2 regions of the Bacillus sp. GM2 genome follow, and region 1 is predicted to be linked to the other one. Evidence: a T-box and tRNA genes for the amino acid it is inferred to sense, from the RefSeq annotation. Region 1 holds a T-box; the other holds one or more tRNA genes.

The links. A T-box is a leader RNA that pairs with one kind of tRNA and senses whether it is charged. The one in region 1 lies ahead of tyrS (tyrosine--tRNA ligase), so its partner is inferred to be a tRNA-Tyr.
Region 2: it has a tRNA-Tyr gene. The T-box ahead of tyrS (tyrosine--tRNA ligase) is inferred to sense a tRNA for this amino acid. The anticodon was not compared.

What each region holds. Positions count from the first base shown of each region.
Region 1 is NZ_JBRKSZ010000008.1:256,988-264,224, reverse strand. It holds gene ACVC9U_RS16095 (glycoside hydrolase family 65 protein) at 1-1,524, shown strand, start outside; gene ACVC9U_RS16090 (glycoside hydrolase family 13 protein) at 1,466-3,172, shown strand; gene pgmB (beta-phosphoglucomutase) at 3,169-3,849, shown strand; gene tyrS (tyrosine--tRNA ligase) at 4,112-5,362, opposite strand; T-box leader at 5,406-5,623, opposite strand; gene ACVC9U_RS16075 (MarR family transcriptional regulator) at 5,618-6,157, opposite strand; gene ACVC9U_RS16070 (RlpA-like double-psi beta-barrel domain-containing protein) at 6,451-6,831, shown strand; gene ACVC9U_RS16065 (TolB family protein) at 6,888-7,237, shown strand, end outside.
Region 2 is NZ_JBRKSZ010000008.1:772,934-780,170, reverse strand. It holds partial or broken gene ACVC9U_RS18555 (PTS transporter subunit EIIC) at 1-684, opposite strand, end outside; gene ACVC9U_RS18550 (MurR/RpiR family transcriptional regulator) at 701-1,558, opposite strand; gene murQ (N-acetylmuramic acid 6-phosphate etherase) at 1,577-2,491, opposite strand; gene ACVC9U_RS18540 (2-thiouracil desulfurase family protein) at 2,666-3,118, opposite strand; tRNA gene ACVC9U_RS18535 (tRNA-Glu) at 3,302-3,376, shown strand; tRNA gene ACVC9U_RS18530 (tRNA-Val) at 3,527-3,602, shown strand; tRNA gene ACVC9U_RS18525 (tRNA-Thr) at 3,661-3,733, shown strand; tRNA gene ACVC9U_RS18520 (tRNA-Tyr) at 3,742-3,826, shown strand; tRNA gene ACVC9U_RS18515 (tRNA-Gln) at 3,831-3,902, shown strand; gene rocF (arginase) at 4,028-4,942, shown strand; gene sigW (RNA polymerase sigma factor SigW) at 5,168-5,731, shown strand; gene rsiW (anti-sigma-W factor RsiW) at 5,745-6,365, shown strand; gene cdaA (diadenylate cyclase CdaA) at 6,531-7,237, shown strand, end outside.

The DNA of each region.
Region 1 (7,237 bases):
GCAGAGCTTTTAGTACAGGGCAGGGCGCTTTTGGCGAATGTTCTTCGGCAGGGATATGAAGAAGCGAAGCGGAGGCATACCGAACATTGGATGGAAAGGTGGGCAAAAGCGGACATTGAAATTAAAGGGGATGATGAGCTTCAGCAGGGCATCCGGTACAACCTCTTTCAGCTCTTCTCGACATACTACGGAGCCGATTCACGCTTAAACATCGGGCCGAAAGGATTCACCGGCGAGAAATACGGCGGAGCCGCCTATTGGGATACTGAGGCGTACGCCGTTCCTGTGTATTTGGCGACGGCCGAGCCGGAGGTGACGAAGAATCTGCTTTTATACCGATATCATCATTTGGAGGCAGCTAAACGGAATGCGGCCAAACTGGGGCTGAAGGGGGCCCTTTATCCGATGGTGACCTTCACAGGCGATGAATGCCACAATGAATGGGAGATCACCTTCGAAGAAATTCACCGCAACGGCGCAATCTGTTATGCGATCTACAATTATGTCAATTATACAGGCGACCGGGACTATATGAAAGAATACGGGATAGACGTTCTCGTCGAAATCAGCAGATTTTGGGCGGACCGCGTCCACTTCTCAAAACGTAACAACAAATATATGATCCACGGAGTTACAGGGCCGAATGAATATGAAAACAATGTCAACAACAATTGGTATACGAATTTAATTGCGTCGTGGACGCTTGAGTACACGCTCGAAAACCTCGCTGTCCTCCCGGAGGAAAACCGCCGCCGGCTTGATATACGGGAAGCCGAAATCGAGAAGTGGAAGGATATCATTGCGAAAATGTACTATCCATACAGTGAGGAATTAAATATTTTTATTCAGCATGATACATTCCTGGATAAAGAGCTTCAGGCAACGGATGAGCTTGAAGCGGATGACCGCCCGCTCTATCAGAATTGGTCATGGGACAAAATTCTCCGCTCCAGTTTTATTAAGCAGGCTGATGTTCTGCAAGGCATTTATTTCTTTAATCACCGATTTACGAAGGAAGAAAAACGGCGCAACTTTGAATTTTATGAACCGATGACCGTTCATGAATCGAGCCTTTCGCCGTCTGTCCATGCGGTGCTGGCGGCTGAACTCAAAATGGAAAAGAAGGCGCTTGAACTGTATAAGCGTACAGCGAGGCTTGATCTGGATAATTACAATCATGACACAGAGGAAGGGCTTCATATTACATCAATGACCGGAAGCTGGCTCGCGATCGTGCAAGGATTTGCCGGCATGCGGACCCAGGAGGAGACGCTGTCGTTTGCTCCGTTTTTGCCGAAGGAATGGGACGGTTATTCGTTTAACATCAATTATCGGAACCGGCTAATCAATGTGCAGGTAGAGGAAAACAGCGTCGCCTTCAACCTTGTAAAAGGAGAACCGCTTTCTATGACAGTTTATGGAGAGCAGATCGCACTGAACGGACGGTATGAAAGGAGGATGCCTGATGAGCCAATGGTGGAAAGAGGCAGTCGTGTATCAAATTTACCCGCGGAGTTTTTATGATTCCAACGGAGACGGATTCGGTGATTTGCAGGGCGTGATTCAAAAGCTCGATTACATCAAAAGCCTCGGAGCCGATGTTATCTGGCTGTGTCCTGTGTTTGACTCTCCGCAGGATGACAACGGCTACGACATCAGCGACTACAGAAGCATATACGAAAAGTTCGGGACGAACGATGATATGTTTCAATTGATTGATGAAGTGCATAAACGCGGAATGAAAATCATCATGGATCTTGTCGTGAACCACACGTCTGATGAACATGCCTGGTTTGCCGAAAGCCGCAAGTCAAAGGACAATCCTTACCGTGATTATTATTTTTGGAAGGATCCAAAGGCGGACGGTTCAGAACCGAACAATTGGGGATCGATCTTTTCAGGGCCGGCGTGGACATTCGATGAGCGGACAGGGCAGTATTATCTTCACTACTTTTCGAATAAGCAGCCTGACTTAAACTGGGAGAATGAAGCGGTTCGCCGGGAAGTATACGATTTGATGACGTTTTGGATGGACAGAGGCGTGGACGGCTGGCGGATGGATGTGATCGGTTCCATTTCCAAATATGTCGACTTTCCCGATTATGAAACAGATGACAACCGTCCTTATGTCGTCGGCCGCTATCATTCAAACGGCCCCCGTCTGCACGAATTTATACAAGAGATGAACCGGGAAGTACTGTCCCGTTACGACTGCATGACGGTCGGCGAAGCAAACGGCTCAGATGTTGAAGAAGCGATAAAATACACGGATCCAAGCAGACATGAGCTGAACATGATTTTTACATTTGAACATATGGACATCGATACAAAACAACATTCGCCGAATGGGAAATGGCAGATGAAGCCGTTTGATCCGATCGCTTTAAAAAAGACGATGACGATGTGGCAGGCCGCTTTAATGAATGTCGGCTGGAACACGCTTTATTTCGAAAATCATGATCAGCCGAGGGTCATATCCCGCTGGGGCAATGACCGCGAACTGCGCAAACAATGCGCCAAAGCATTTGCAACGGTCCTCCACGGCATGAAGGGAACCCCGTTCATTTATCAGGGAGAAGAAATCGGCATGACAAACAGCGAGATGCCGCTCGAGATGTATGATGATCTCGAAATCAAAAACGCATACCGCGAACTTGTCCTCGAAAATAAAACGATGACAGAGGAAGACTTTCGAAAAGCCGTGGCGAAAAAAGGGCGGGATCATGCGAGAACGCCGATGCAATGGGATGACGGAAAACATGCGGGCTTCACAGATGGAGAGCCTTGGCTGGCGGTAAATCCCCGCTATCAAGAAATCAATGTGAAAGAATCGCTCTCAGATGAAGATTCGATTTTCTATTATTATCAGAAGCTCATCGGGCTGCGCAAACAACATAAAGTCATCGTCTACGGAGACTACCGGCTGCTGCTCGAGGATGATCCGCAAATCTTTGCGTATATCCGCGAATACCGGGGCGAAAAGCTGTTAGTTGCCGTGAATTTGTCAGAAGAAAAGGCGCTGTTTCATGCTCCGCCGGAATTGCTTGAAGACAAGTGGGATGTGCTGTTATCCAATTACGCCCGCGAGCGGCTTGATATAAGCGGCAGTATCGACATGGAACCCTATGAAGCTTTTATGATGATCAGCCGGGCAAAGGGTTCGACATTATGAAAGCGGTCATTTTTGACTTGGACGGCGTGATCACGGATACGGCCGAACATCATTATCTCGCTTGGAAACATACTGCCGAACAAATCGGCATTGAGATTGACCGGAGCTTTAATGAACGACTGAAAGGCATCGACAGAGAGCGGTCGCTTGACACGATTTTGATTCACGGCGGTGCGGCCGGAACATATCGTGAGGCGGAGAAACAAGAGATCATGCGCCGGAAAAATCAATACTACCAACAGCTGATCCAAAGCTTGACCCCGCATGACCTGTTGCCGGGAATCGCCGGGCTATTTTCCGAATTGAAAAGGGAAAATGTAAGCATCGCGTTAGCTTCGTCAAGCCGAAACGCGCCCGCTATTTTGGAACGGCTCGGGGTCATGGACGAATTTCAGGCTGTCGTTGATCCGGCAGGACTTGCTCACGGAAAGCCCGACCCCGAAATCTTTTTGACAGCCGCCGCGCTGCTCGGTGTGCCTCCGTCTGAATGTGCAGCAATCGAAGACGCTGAAGCCGGGATCGCCGCGATCAAATCCGCAGGGATGTTCGCCGTGGGAGTCGGTGATGAGACATCGCTGAGCGGGGCCGATTTGATCGTCCCCAACACAAACGAGCTGACATTTGAGCTGCTGAATGAAGGATGGCGGCGCTGTTGCTGCATAAGAGAAGACAAATGAATCGTAAAATGGCAGGCCGCCGCCGGCGGCCTTATTTGCAATCAGAGAGGAGAATTGCAACATCAAAATCAAGGCATTCGGCCGGCCGGAGAGGAAGGCTGTTCGGATATGCTTTTTGCTGTTTATACAACGTTCTTAGCAATTCGGCTTCGAATCGAAACGATCAGATGATTGGATACCGTCCTGTTGCAAATTCTAACGCCTGCGCTTTTCATGAAAAACAGCCTAACGATCCTTTTAAAAGGATGATTAGGCTGATTGTTTATTGAGGCATTTGCAATTTGACAAACTTCCGTTTGCCGACTTGGATCATCATACCGTGTTCGACCGCCACATCCGCATGAATCGATTCTGCTTTGATGCCGTTGATTTTAACGCCGCCGTTTTGGATCATTCGGCGGGCTTCGCTTTTGGAAGGGAGGAGTCCGAGCGTCACCAATAAATCGGTGACAGGTACCGTTCCGTCACCTTGCCAGTGTACAGGCGTTATATTGTCCGGCGCGCTGTTTTGCTGAAAAACCTTTTTAAACTGCTGTTCGGCCGCTTCGGCCGCCTCGCTTCCATGATACATGTTGACGATGGTTTTCCCGAGAAGCATTTTCGCATCTCGCGGATGTACGGCCCCCGTTTCCAAATCTTTGACAAGTCGTTTTTTATCTTCCGCCTCCAAGTCGGTCGCAAGATGGATATATTTTTTCATCAAACTGTCCGGAAGCGACATCGTTTTCCCGAACATTTCATGAGGGTCTTCATCGATGCCGATGTAATTGTTCTTTGATTTAGACATTTTTTCAACGCCGTCAAGTCCTTCAAGCAGCGGCATAAGAATGACGACCTGTTTTTCTTTTCCGTACTTTTCCTGAAAGTGTCTGCCCATGAGCACGTTAAAATGCTGATCCGTTCCGCCCAGTTCAATATCGCTGTCCAGAACGACTGAATCATATCCCTGCATCAACGGGTAAAAGAACTCATGAAGCGAAATCGGCTTTTGCATGGCAATTCTTTCTTCAAAATCATCGCGTTCCATTAAACGGGCGACGGTAATTTTGCCGGCGAGTTCAATGACGTCTTCCAAGGTTAATCGTTTAAGCCATTTTGAGTTGTAGTGAAGCTCGACCTTGTTCTGATCAAGCACTTTTCCAAACTGGTGAAAGTATGTTTCGGCATTGCGGCGGACTTCTTCGTCCGTCAGCTGTTTTCTGGCGGCGGATTTTCCTGTCGGATCGCCGATTTTTCCTGTGAAATCCCCGATCAGGAGCTGGACGATATGACCATTTTCCTGAAATTGGCGCAGCTTATTCAAGACGACGGTGTGGCCCAAATGAACATCAGGTGCCGACGGATCGAGGCCAAGCTTAATTTTCAGCGGTTCGCCGGTCAAAATCGATTTGGCCAGCTTTGCCCGCAGTTCTTCCGGGGGAATGACCTCCTCCGCTCCGTCCATATATAAGTGAAGCTGCCTTTCGACTTCCCGCTTCTCGGCAGTTGTCAGTTGATCAAATTGTTGCTGCATGATAACTCCTCCTTTTTTTGTATAAAAAAAGAGCCTCATCCCGATAAGGGACGTGGCTCAAATGCACGCGGTACCACCCTGGTTGAAGACTTTCATCTTCCGCTTTATTTCAGATAACGGTTTCCCGTTCTTTGCTACTTAAAGGTTCACAAAGAAAGCTCAGGGAGGTAATTCACGTCTGCCTTTGCACCGGCTCGCACCAGCCGCCGGCTCTCTGGAACAGGGAGACAGCCCGCTACTTGTTCCCGTCGTTGCTTATGGTTTATGAAGATTGTCGTTCACTTTTCGAAGGAGCTCGATCAATGTATTCTGCTCCTCTTTTGTCATGCCCTTGATCAGCATGGTTTCCCCTTTGTGGAACGCCGGATAGAGCTCTTCAATAGCGGCTTTTCCTTCAGGGGTGATCTCGGCGTATACGTGTCTGCGGTCTCTCGGATCCGCGCTTTTTCCGCAAAAGTTCTTTTTTTCAAGCGTTTTAATGACATTGCTCGCAGTGGCTGTTGAAATGCCTGACAGTTCAGCGAGTTTTCTCGTTTCAAGCCTGCCCCATACCCATAGATCGTAAAGAATCGAAAAAGCCGTCCATGACAATTGATATGAGGAAAGAATCTCGGTCTCCATTTTGACACGGAGCTTTTGCGCTGACCGGTAAAGGTTGGTGGCGACCGAAATGGCTTCAAGATTCAAGGACTCGATCGGCATGCGTTTCAGCTTGATGAGTGTGTCGTGTTCTTCCTGTCGAAGATGGGGGGATCTATCCAATCGTGACGCCTGCCTTTTTATTTTCAGAATCATTAGCTATGAAACGAATTTTAACAGATGGTTTTCATTCATGCAAGCCCTTTTTTGATATGACGAGAAAAGCCGGCATCATGATGATGACCGGCACTTGTTTCAGCTAGGACTTTGGTTTGGTTCAGGGGTTCCGCAAGCGCGGTGCCTGAGTCATCTATTGTTGCGGTTATTGCCGGCCATTTAAACGTAATAATTGCATTTTAAACGTAAACAAACTGTAAAATACCATTTCTATGAAAAAAGGTATAATTTGAATGTCAGAAAAAAATCCCATTCACGGAGGATATTTTTATATGAAGAAGATACTTTTTTCTGTTTTTGTTTTGGCAGGCAGCTTGCTATTGGCATTCAATTTTGCCGGTGAGGCGAGTGCTAAAACGAAAAAAGTCAGCGGCTACATCACTTGGTACAACGGCGTGGGCAAAGTCGGCGCTGACGGCAAAAGGCTCGGCCATTGGGACTGCGCCACAAAGATGGGCTTCGATGTTCCGAGAAAAGGCACAAAAATAAGAGCCTATTCTAAAGCAAAACCAAAGAAAGTCATTACAGTCTATAAATATGATGTCGGCAGAATGCCGGGCGCTGTGTTGGATGTAAGCCCGAAAGCTTTTAGAGCTTTGGGATTTCCGACAAGCAAAGGAAAGGTAGCCGGACATTATACATATAAAAAATAGGAGAAATGAAGCAAGAAAAATCGTTTTCTTGCTTCTTTCAATTGGCGGGGTCGAATATGAAAAAAGTCTTTGTGTTTTTGTTGGCGGCCGTCATTTTAGCCGCAGGCGCATTTGCGGCCTTCCGCTATTTCGTCCCGGAAAAAGCGGAGCCGGCAAAGGGCGGCGGTTCAGACCTGCTCGTATCGATAACCGATCAGAAGCTGATGACCGCTTACTACGAAAATCAAAATAAGCTGTATGAAGAAAAGATGACGGATTACCCGGCTGTGGCATTAGACCGGAAAAAACGCATTCTTTATTATACGAACACCGATAACAGCAATGTGAAGCATTTGATCAGGCTCTATTTGCAGTCGGGCGAAAAAACAACCCTATATTCAGGGGATGAATATGTTGACGGGCTCAG
Region 2 (7,237 bases), 520 kb from region 1:
AGCGATAAAAGCAGCTGCGAATAAAATACCGATTAAACCGCCGCGTCCCGGCAAAAGCGCTTCACCGAAAAGCGAAATATCACCAACGGCCGGGTTAATGATTAAAATACCGGCTAATCCACCGAGTGCGGGGGAGCCGCCGAATTCTTTCGCCGTATTGACCCCGACCAGGATGCCCAAATACGTAAATAAACCTGAGCCTATTACCGTTAAAATAATGGCGGTTTGTGACGTTTCAGCAAGCCAGCCTGCTTGGATAACGGCTTTGGTGATTCCGGTAATCAAGCCTGAGGCGACCAAAGCGGGGATCAGCGGTATAAAAATGCTTGCGATCCGCCGAAGAAACAACTTAAAAGGCGTCGCATTTTTCTTGGAAACCTCCGCTTTATGTTTGGCTGCGGATTGTTTTAAGTCAACGTGTTCCGCAGATTGAAGCAGCTTCCCGAACTCGTCTGATACGTGCTGTACGACGCCAGTGCCGAGGATAATCTGAAGCGTTTCCTCCTCAACGACGCCAATCACGCCTTCAAGCGCTTTGATTGAGCCGATGTCGGTTTTTTGACTGTTGACAGGCGTGATGCGCAGGCGCGTCATACAATGGGTATAATCTGCGACGTTAGACGGACCGCCGATGTGTTGTAAGATCAGTTTTGCCAGGCCGGCATATTTTTTCTCATCGCTCATTTTATATCCCCCTTTTTTACAATTCGCTCATTCCCATCATGCGGATGGCCGCTTTTGTTTGATCAATATATTGAATGATGTCCTCGTAGCGCTCCGCGGCCATGCCTAAAAACAGAATGTCAATCATGTAAAGCTGAGTTAAACGAGAGGAGGTGGCGGCGCTGCGAAACGGCGCTTCATTTGAGCATGACGTATACAGGGCGATATCGCTTAATGAAGAGACAGCAGACTGTCCAAACCGCGTCAGTCCAATGGTTTTAATGCCATGTTTTTTGGCGAGTCTGACTGCATTGGCGATTTCATGCGTTTCTCCTGAATGAGATATGGCAAACAGAACGTCATTCTCGCCGGCATTGGCGATTAATGTCGCGACAAGATGCATATCACTAAAAGCGGTAGCTTTTTTATTGATGCGCAAAAATTTCTGCTGGGCATCTTGTGCGACGATTCCTGAAGCCCCGATCCCGCAAAAATGAACCGTTTCTGCGTTGATCAGTATTTGAATCGCTTTTTGAAGATCTTCGTGGTCAATGTTTTCAAAGGTATCGCGAATCGCCTGAATCGAATTGCTGGTTGTTTTTTGAACGATTGAATGGAGCGGCTCCTGCGGTTCGATATCGCGGTATCCCTGATCAGACGGTTTCATTAAATCGCCGGCGACCCTCATTTTTAAATCTTGAAAGCCTTTCAGCCCCAGAGATTTGCAGAGCCGTATTGCCGCCGCCCCGCTTGTCTTTGCCGAAGAGCTCACCTCTTGAATGGTGCCGTTTACGACCTCGTGTGGGTTTTTCAAAATGTATTCGGCAAGTTTTCGTTCAGATTGCGGCAATTTGTGAAGCATATTCTGAATGATTTCCAATCCTCCTGCAGCCATTGTTTCTTCCTTTCTTATTTAAGATTTTTCATAAATGGATAGGGCCTTTTCAATATCGCCTTCTGATTTCTCCAGCAGTTTTTCTGCAGCGGCTGCATCTTCGTTTGTTTTCAGCATGATGATGGCGGTTTTGACTTGGTTATTGGACATTTCCAATGCTTGCGCCGCTGTTTCTTTTGGCATACCTGTGACCGTTTGGATGATGCGGATCGCCCGCTCCTTTAATTTGTCATTGCTTACTTTTACATCTACCATGAGGTTTTCATAGACTTTCCCCATTTTGATCATGGCCGCCGTTGAGATCATGTTTAAAATCATTTTATGAGCGGTTGCGGCTTTCATTCTCGTCGATCCGGCAATGACTTCAGGGCCGACGACTACTTCTATGCTGTGATCTGCCGCCTGGCTGATCGCCGAGTTTTCATTGCATGTCAGCGATATGGCCTTGGCACCTGTTTTCTTGGCATACTTCAGGGCGCCTAGGACGTACGGAGTTCGGCCGCTGGCGGCGATTCCGATTACGGTATCATTGTTTGAGAGGTTAACGGCTTCTAAATCCCGTCTGCCAAAAGCCTCATGATCTTCAGCGCCTTCGACGGCATTGTACAAAGCTTTTTCTCCCCCTGCAATGATGCCTATGACCGACTCGGGAGATATGCTGAATGTCGGCGGGCATTCAGCTGCATCAAGTACGCCGAGCCTCCCGCTTGTACCGGCACCGATGTAGATGATCCGTCCCCCTTTCTTTAACGACCCGACGGCGTAGTCAACGGCGGTCTTAACATCGGGCAAGACTTCTTGTACAGCTTCGGCTACCGTTTTATCTTCATCATTCATGATTTTCAACATATCGATCGTTTCTGCCTGGTGAATGCGCTTGGATCTTTCATTGCGGCGTTCGGTTGTTAAGGAACCTAAATGGCTGTTTTCCATCGACAAATCCTCCTGATCATAAAATGCATATATTTCTTAATTTTCAGTATATTATGGCTGGAATATAATTTCAATGACAAAAGATAAATATTAAAATTTTGTTTCAATTAGGTTCTAAACATCTGAACGCCGAAATAAAATAAAGCGCAGATGAACTGCGCTTATGTCCTGGTACTACAGCTCGTCTATTTGATGTTCGGAAATCACACGGAAGCCTTCTTTTTTCAGAAGTGCCGACGTAAGGCCGTTGCCGGCTATTTTTTTGCTTGAGAAACTTCCATCGTATATATGGCTGCTGCCGCAAGACGGGCTGTTTTCCTTCAGCACGATCGTATCAGCCTTGATTTGCCTTGCCATCTCCAATGTTTGATATGCCCCTTTTATATATAGGTCTGTTACGTCATTTCCCGATTGTGTCTTGATCACCGCTTTGCCGTCTAAAACGTCTTCTCCCGTCCCGCCTATAATTTCGGCCGGTTCCCTTGGTGTTTGAAATCCGCCGAGCAGCTCGGGACAAGCCATCACCGCTTTTTTTTCTTCAACGAGCTTATTGATTTTTTCGACATAGCTGTGCGAACCGTTATAGCGGCATTCCACTCCGGCCAGACATGAACTTACCAGTATCATTATTCGGTCCCCTCTCTTGCACATCAGATAGCCCTATTTTAAACAAAATTTCCGCGCTTTTCTCAATCTCTATGAATAAAAAATTTGAAAATAAAAATTTTAATTTACCTCTTTACAAATGGGGAGGAACCTGTATATAATAACTTTTGTCAGCTTTACGAGAGCTGCTTGAAACACGGTGATGGCCCGTTGGTCAAGTGGTTAAGACACCGCCCTTTCACGGCGGTAACACGGGTTCGAATCCCGTACGGGTCACCATTCTTTTTTGGACGGCACGCTGGGAAAAGGAAGGCATGCTAAAGGGCGCAACATTCTGTTGCAACGCGCACTTGTACTTCAAAGGCAAGGAAGGCATGCTAAAAGCGCAACGTCCTGTTGCAACGCATGCACTTGTACGTCCTGTACTTCGGAGGATTAGCTCAGCTGGGAGAGCATCTGCCTTACAAGCAGAGGGTCGGCGGTTCGATCCCGTCATCCTCCACCATTTTTCGAAGCGGTTTTAGACACAACCGCGCCGGTAACTGCATAAGATACCGTATCATGCCGGTCTAGCTCAATTGGTAGAGCAACTGACTTGTAATCAGTAGGTTGGGGGTTCAAGTCCTCTGGCCGGCACTGTTTTTGGAGGGGTAGCGAAGTGGCTAAACGCGGCGGACTGTAAATCCGCTCCCTCAGGGTTCGGCGGTTCGAATCCGTCCCCCTCCACCATTATTGGGCTATAGCCAAGCGGTAAGGCAACGGACTTTGACTCCGTCATGCGCTGGTTCGAATCCAGCTAGCCCAGTTTTTGGACATCCTGTTCGGATGTCCTTTTTATTTTGTCTTTTTTGTATAACTATTCAAAAAAATGTCTTGTTGAGTCAATTCCGAATCGGAAGGTACAATGAAGGTCTGAAAGGGGGATATCATATGTTAAAACAGCAGATTTCAATGATCGGCGTGCCGATGGATCTTGGACAGCTGAGGCGGGGAGTCGATATGGGACCGAGCGCGATTCGCTGTGCAGGTGTTAATGAACGGCTGGAATGTCTTTGTCAGGATATTGAAGACCTCGGCGATATGACGATCGGGCAAAGAGAGGATGAGAAAGAAGGCGGGGAGCCGGCATCTGAAGAGCTAAGAAATTTGAAAGCGATTACAAAAACGAGTGTAAAACTTGCTGAGACTGTCGGTAATATCGTAGCTTCTGGCGCTTTTCCGCTCGTGCTGGGCGGTGACCACAGCATTGCGATCGGAACGCTTGCCGGCCTTGCGAAGCATTATCAAAACCTGGGTGTGATCTGGTATGACGCCCATGCCGATTTAAATACAAAAGAAACGTCTCCCTCAGGCAACATTCACGGCATGCCGCTCGCCATCAGCCTGGGAATCGGCCACGAAGGGCTGACCGCCATCTATGGAAAAGAAGCTAAAATTAAAGCGGAGAACATCGTCATCATCGGTGCGAGGTCACTTGATGACGGGGAAAAAGAATTGATTCGCGACAAAGGGATCAAAGTATATACGATGCATGAAATCGACCGCCTCGGCATGACAAGGGTGATGGAAGAAACGATAGACTATTTGCGAGGCAGGACGGACGGTGTCCATCTGTCACTCGATTTGGACGCGCTTGATCCGAACGATGCACCGGGTGTCGGAACTCCGGTAGCAGGAGGCATCAGCTACAGGGAAAGCCATCTGGCTATGGAAATGCTTGAGGAATCGAAGCTGATTACGTCCGCCGAGTTTGTCGAAGTAAACCCAATATTGGATGAGAAAAACAGGACGGCGGAAGCGGCTGTAGCCTTAATGGGATCGCTGTTTGGCGAAAAGCTGCTTTAGGTGCAGTTGAAGAGCGGCTTCAGGCTGCTCTTTTTTATGATAGAAGTCTCAACTTCATAATATTTATGATGTATAATAATTTTAAGCTAATATTAAGCGCATGAACCCTGTCAAAGCATCTACACCCTGCCAAAAATTTGATAAACTATTTTTATGAATTTAATGAAACCTTATAAAAACCAATTCGTATACATAAAGACCGGTGAAGGCAGAGGTTAGATAAATATGGAAACAATGATTAAAAAAAGAATCAAACAGGTGAAAAAAGGCGATCGTAACGCATTTGCAGACATTGTGGATATTTACAAAGACAAAATTTATCAGCTTTGCTACCGTATGCTCGGCAATGCGCATGAGGCGGAAGATATTGCGCAGGAAGCGTTTATCAGAGCATACGTGAATATCGACAGTTTTGATATCAACCGGAAATTTTCCACATGGCTTTATCGAATCGCAACCAATTTGACCATCGATCGTATCCGTAAAAAAAAGCCGGACTATTACTTGGATGCAGAGGTGGCGGGGACTGAAGGACTGACGATGTATTCCCAGGTTGCGGCGGATGTTGCGCTTCCAGAGGATGAAGTGGTTTCTTTGGAGCTGCACAGCACCATCCAGGAAAAAATCTTAAGGCTTCCCGATAAATACAGGACGGTCATCGTATTAAAGTACATTGATGAGCTCTCACTCATTGAGATCAGTGAAATCCTTAATATTCCCGTAGGTACGGTAAAAACGAGGATACACAGGGGCAGAGAGGCTCTCAGAAAACAATTAAGGGATCTTTAAGTGGGGTGATGAAATGAGCTGTCCGGAGGATATTGTTCAGCTTATGCATAAATACCTTGACGGAGACATACTGCCGGAAGATGAATCGCAATTAAAAGAGCACCTCCAATCATGTGAAGGCTGCAAAAAGCACCTTCATGAAATGGAAAAATCCATCGCTCTTGTCCAGAGCACGTCGCATCTTACAGCTCCGGCGAACTTTACAGCCGATGTGCTGGCGAACCTGCCGAAGGAAAAGCGGACGGCATCGATCAACAGGTGGCTTAAAGCCCATCCGTTTTTAGTGGCGGCAGCTTTATTTACAATTTTGATGGGCGGCAGCTTTTTCTCCAGCTGGAAAAACGATCAGGATTTCAGCGTATCCAGCCAGCCCAATCTCGTAGTAAAAAACAACACGGTCATCGTACCTGAAGGCGAAGTTGTCAAAGGCGATGTGACCGTGAAAAACGGAAAGCTGATTATAGAGGGCAAAGTCGACGGCGATGTCACGATTGTTAATGGCGAAAAATATACGGCTTCAGCAGGACAAGTCACCGGTCAGATCCATGAGATCAACGAGATGTTCGACTGGATGTGGTATAAGATCAAATCGACCGGAAAATCGGTTTTGGGCATGAAGGAGTCTAAAGAATAGAGCAAAGCGGGCGAATGAGCTTTGCTCTTTTTTTATGAGGGGCCGCCATTTCACTTGGAAAATCAATTTGTGCTATAATAGCCCCTGTATATATAAAAATAATAGATCATACCATTTTGAAACATATTAACCTTACTAATGACTGAATTCTTGGAGGACGAGGAAATGGCTTTTGAGGATATCCCTTTCTTGCAGTACCTCGGCGATGCCGTTGATATTCTCCTTGTTTGGTACGTAATATATAAATTAATGATGGTCATCCGCGGGACAAAGGCGGTTCAGCTTTTAAAGGGAATCGTGGTAATTGTTCTCGTCAGGCTGGCCAGTCAATATTTAGGATTAAGCACCCTGCAGTGGCTGGTTGACCAGGCGATCACATGGGGGTTCCTGGCGATTATTATCATCTTCCAGCCTGAATTGAGGAGAGCGCTGGAACAGCTGGGGCGGGGGCGCTTTTTTTCGAGGAGCGGAACACCTGAGGAAGAGCAGCAGCAGAAAACGATTGATGCGATTACAAAAGCGATTAAATATATGGCGAAACGCCGGATTGGCGCGCTTCTGACAATTGAACGGGAGACGGGAATGGGCGATTACATAGAAACGGGGATCCCTTTGAATGCAAAGGTCAGCTCTGAGCTATTGATCAACATCTTTATTCCGAACACTCCGCTTCATGACGGAGCCGTGATTATGAAAAACGATGAGGTTGCTGCAGCTGCCTGCTACCTTCCGCTTTCTGAAAGCCCTTTTATTTCAAAAGAGCTTGGAACGAGGCACAGAGCAGCAGTGGGAATCAGTGAAGTGACCGACAGTCTGACGGTTGTTGTATCCGAAGAGACGGGCGGCATCAGCGTCGCCAAAAACGGAGACCT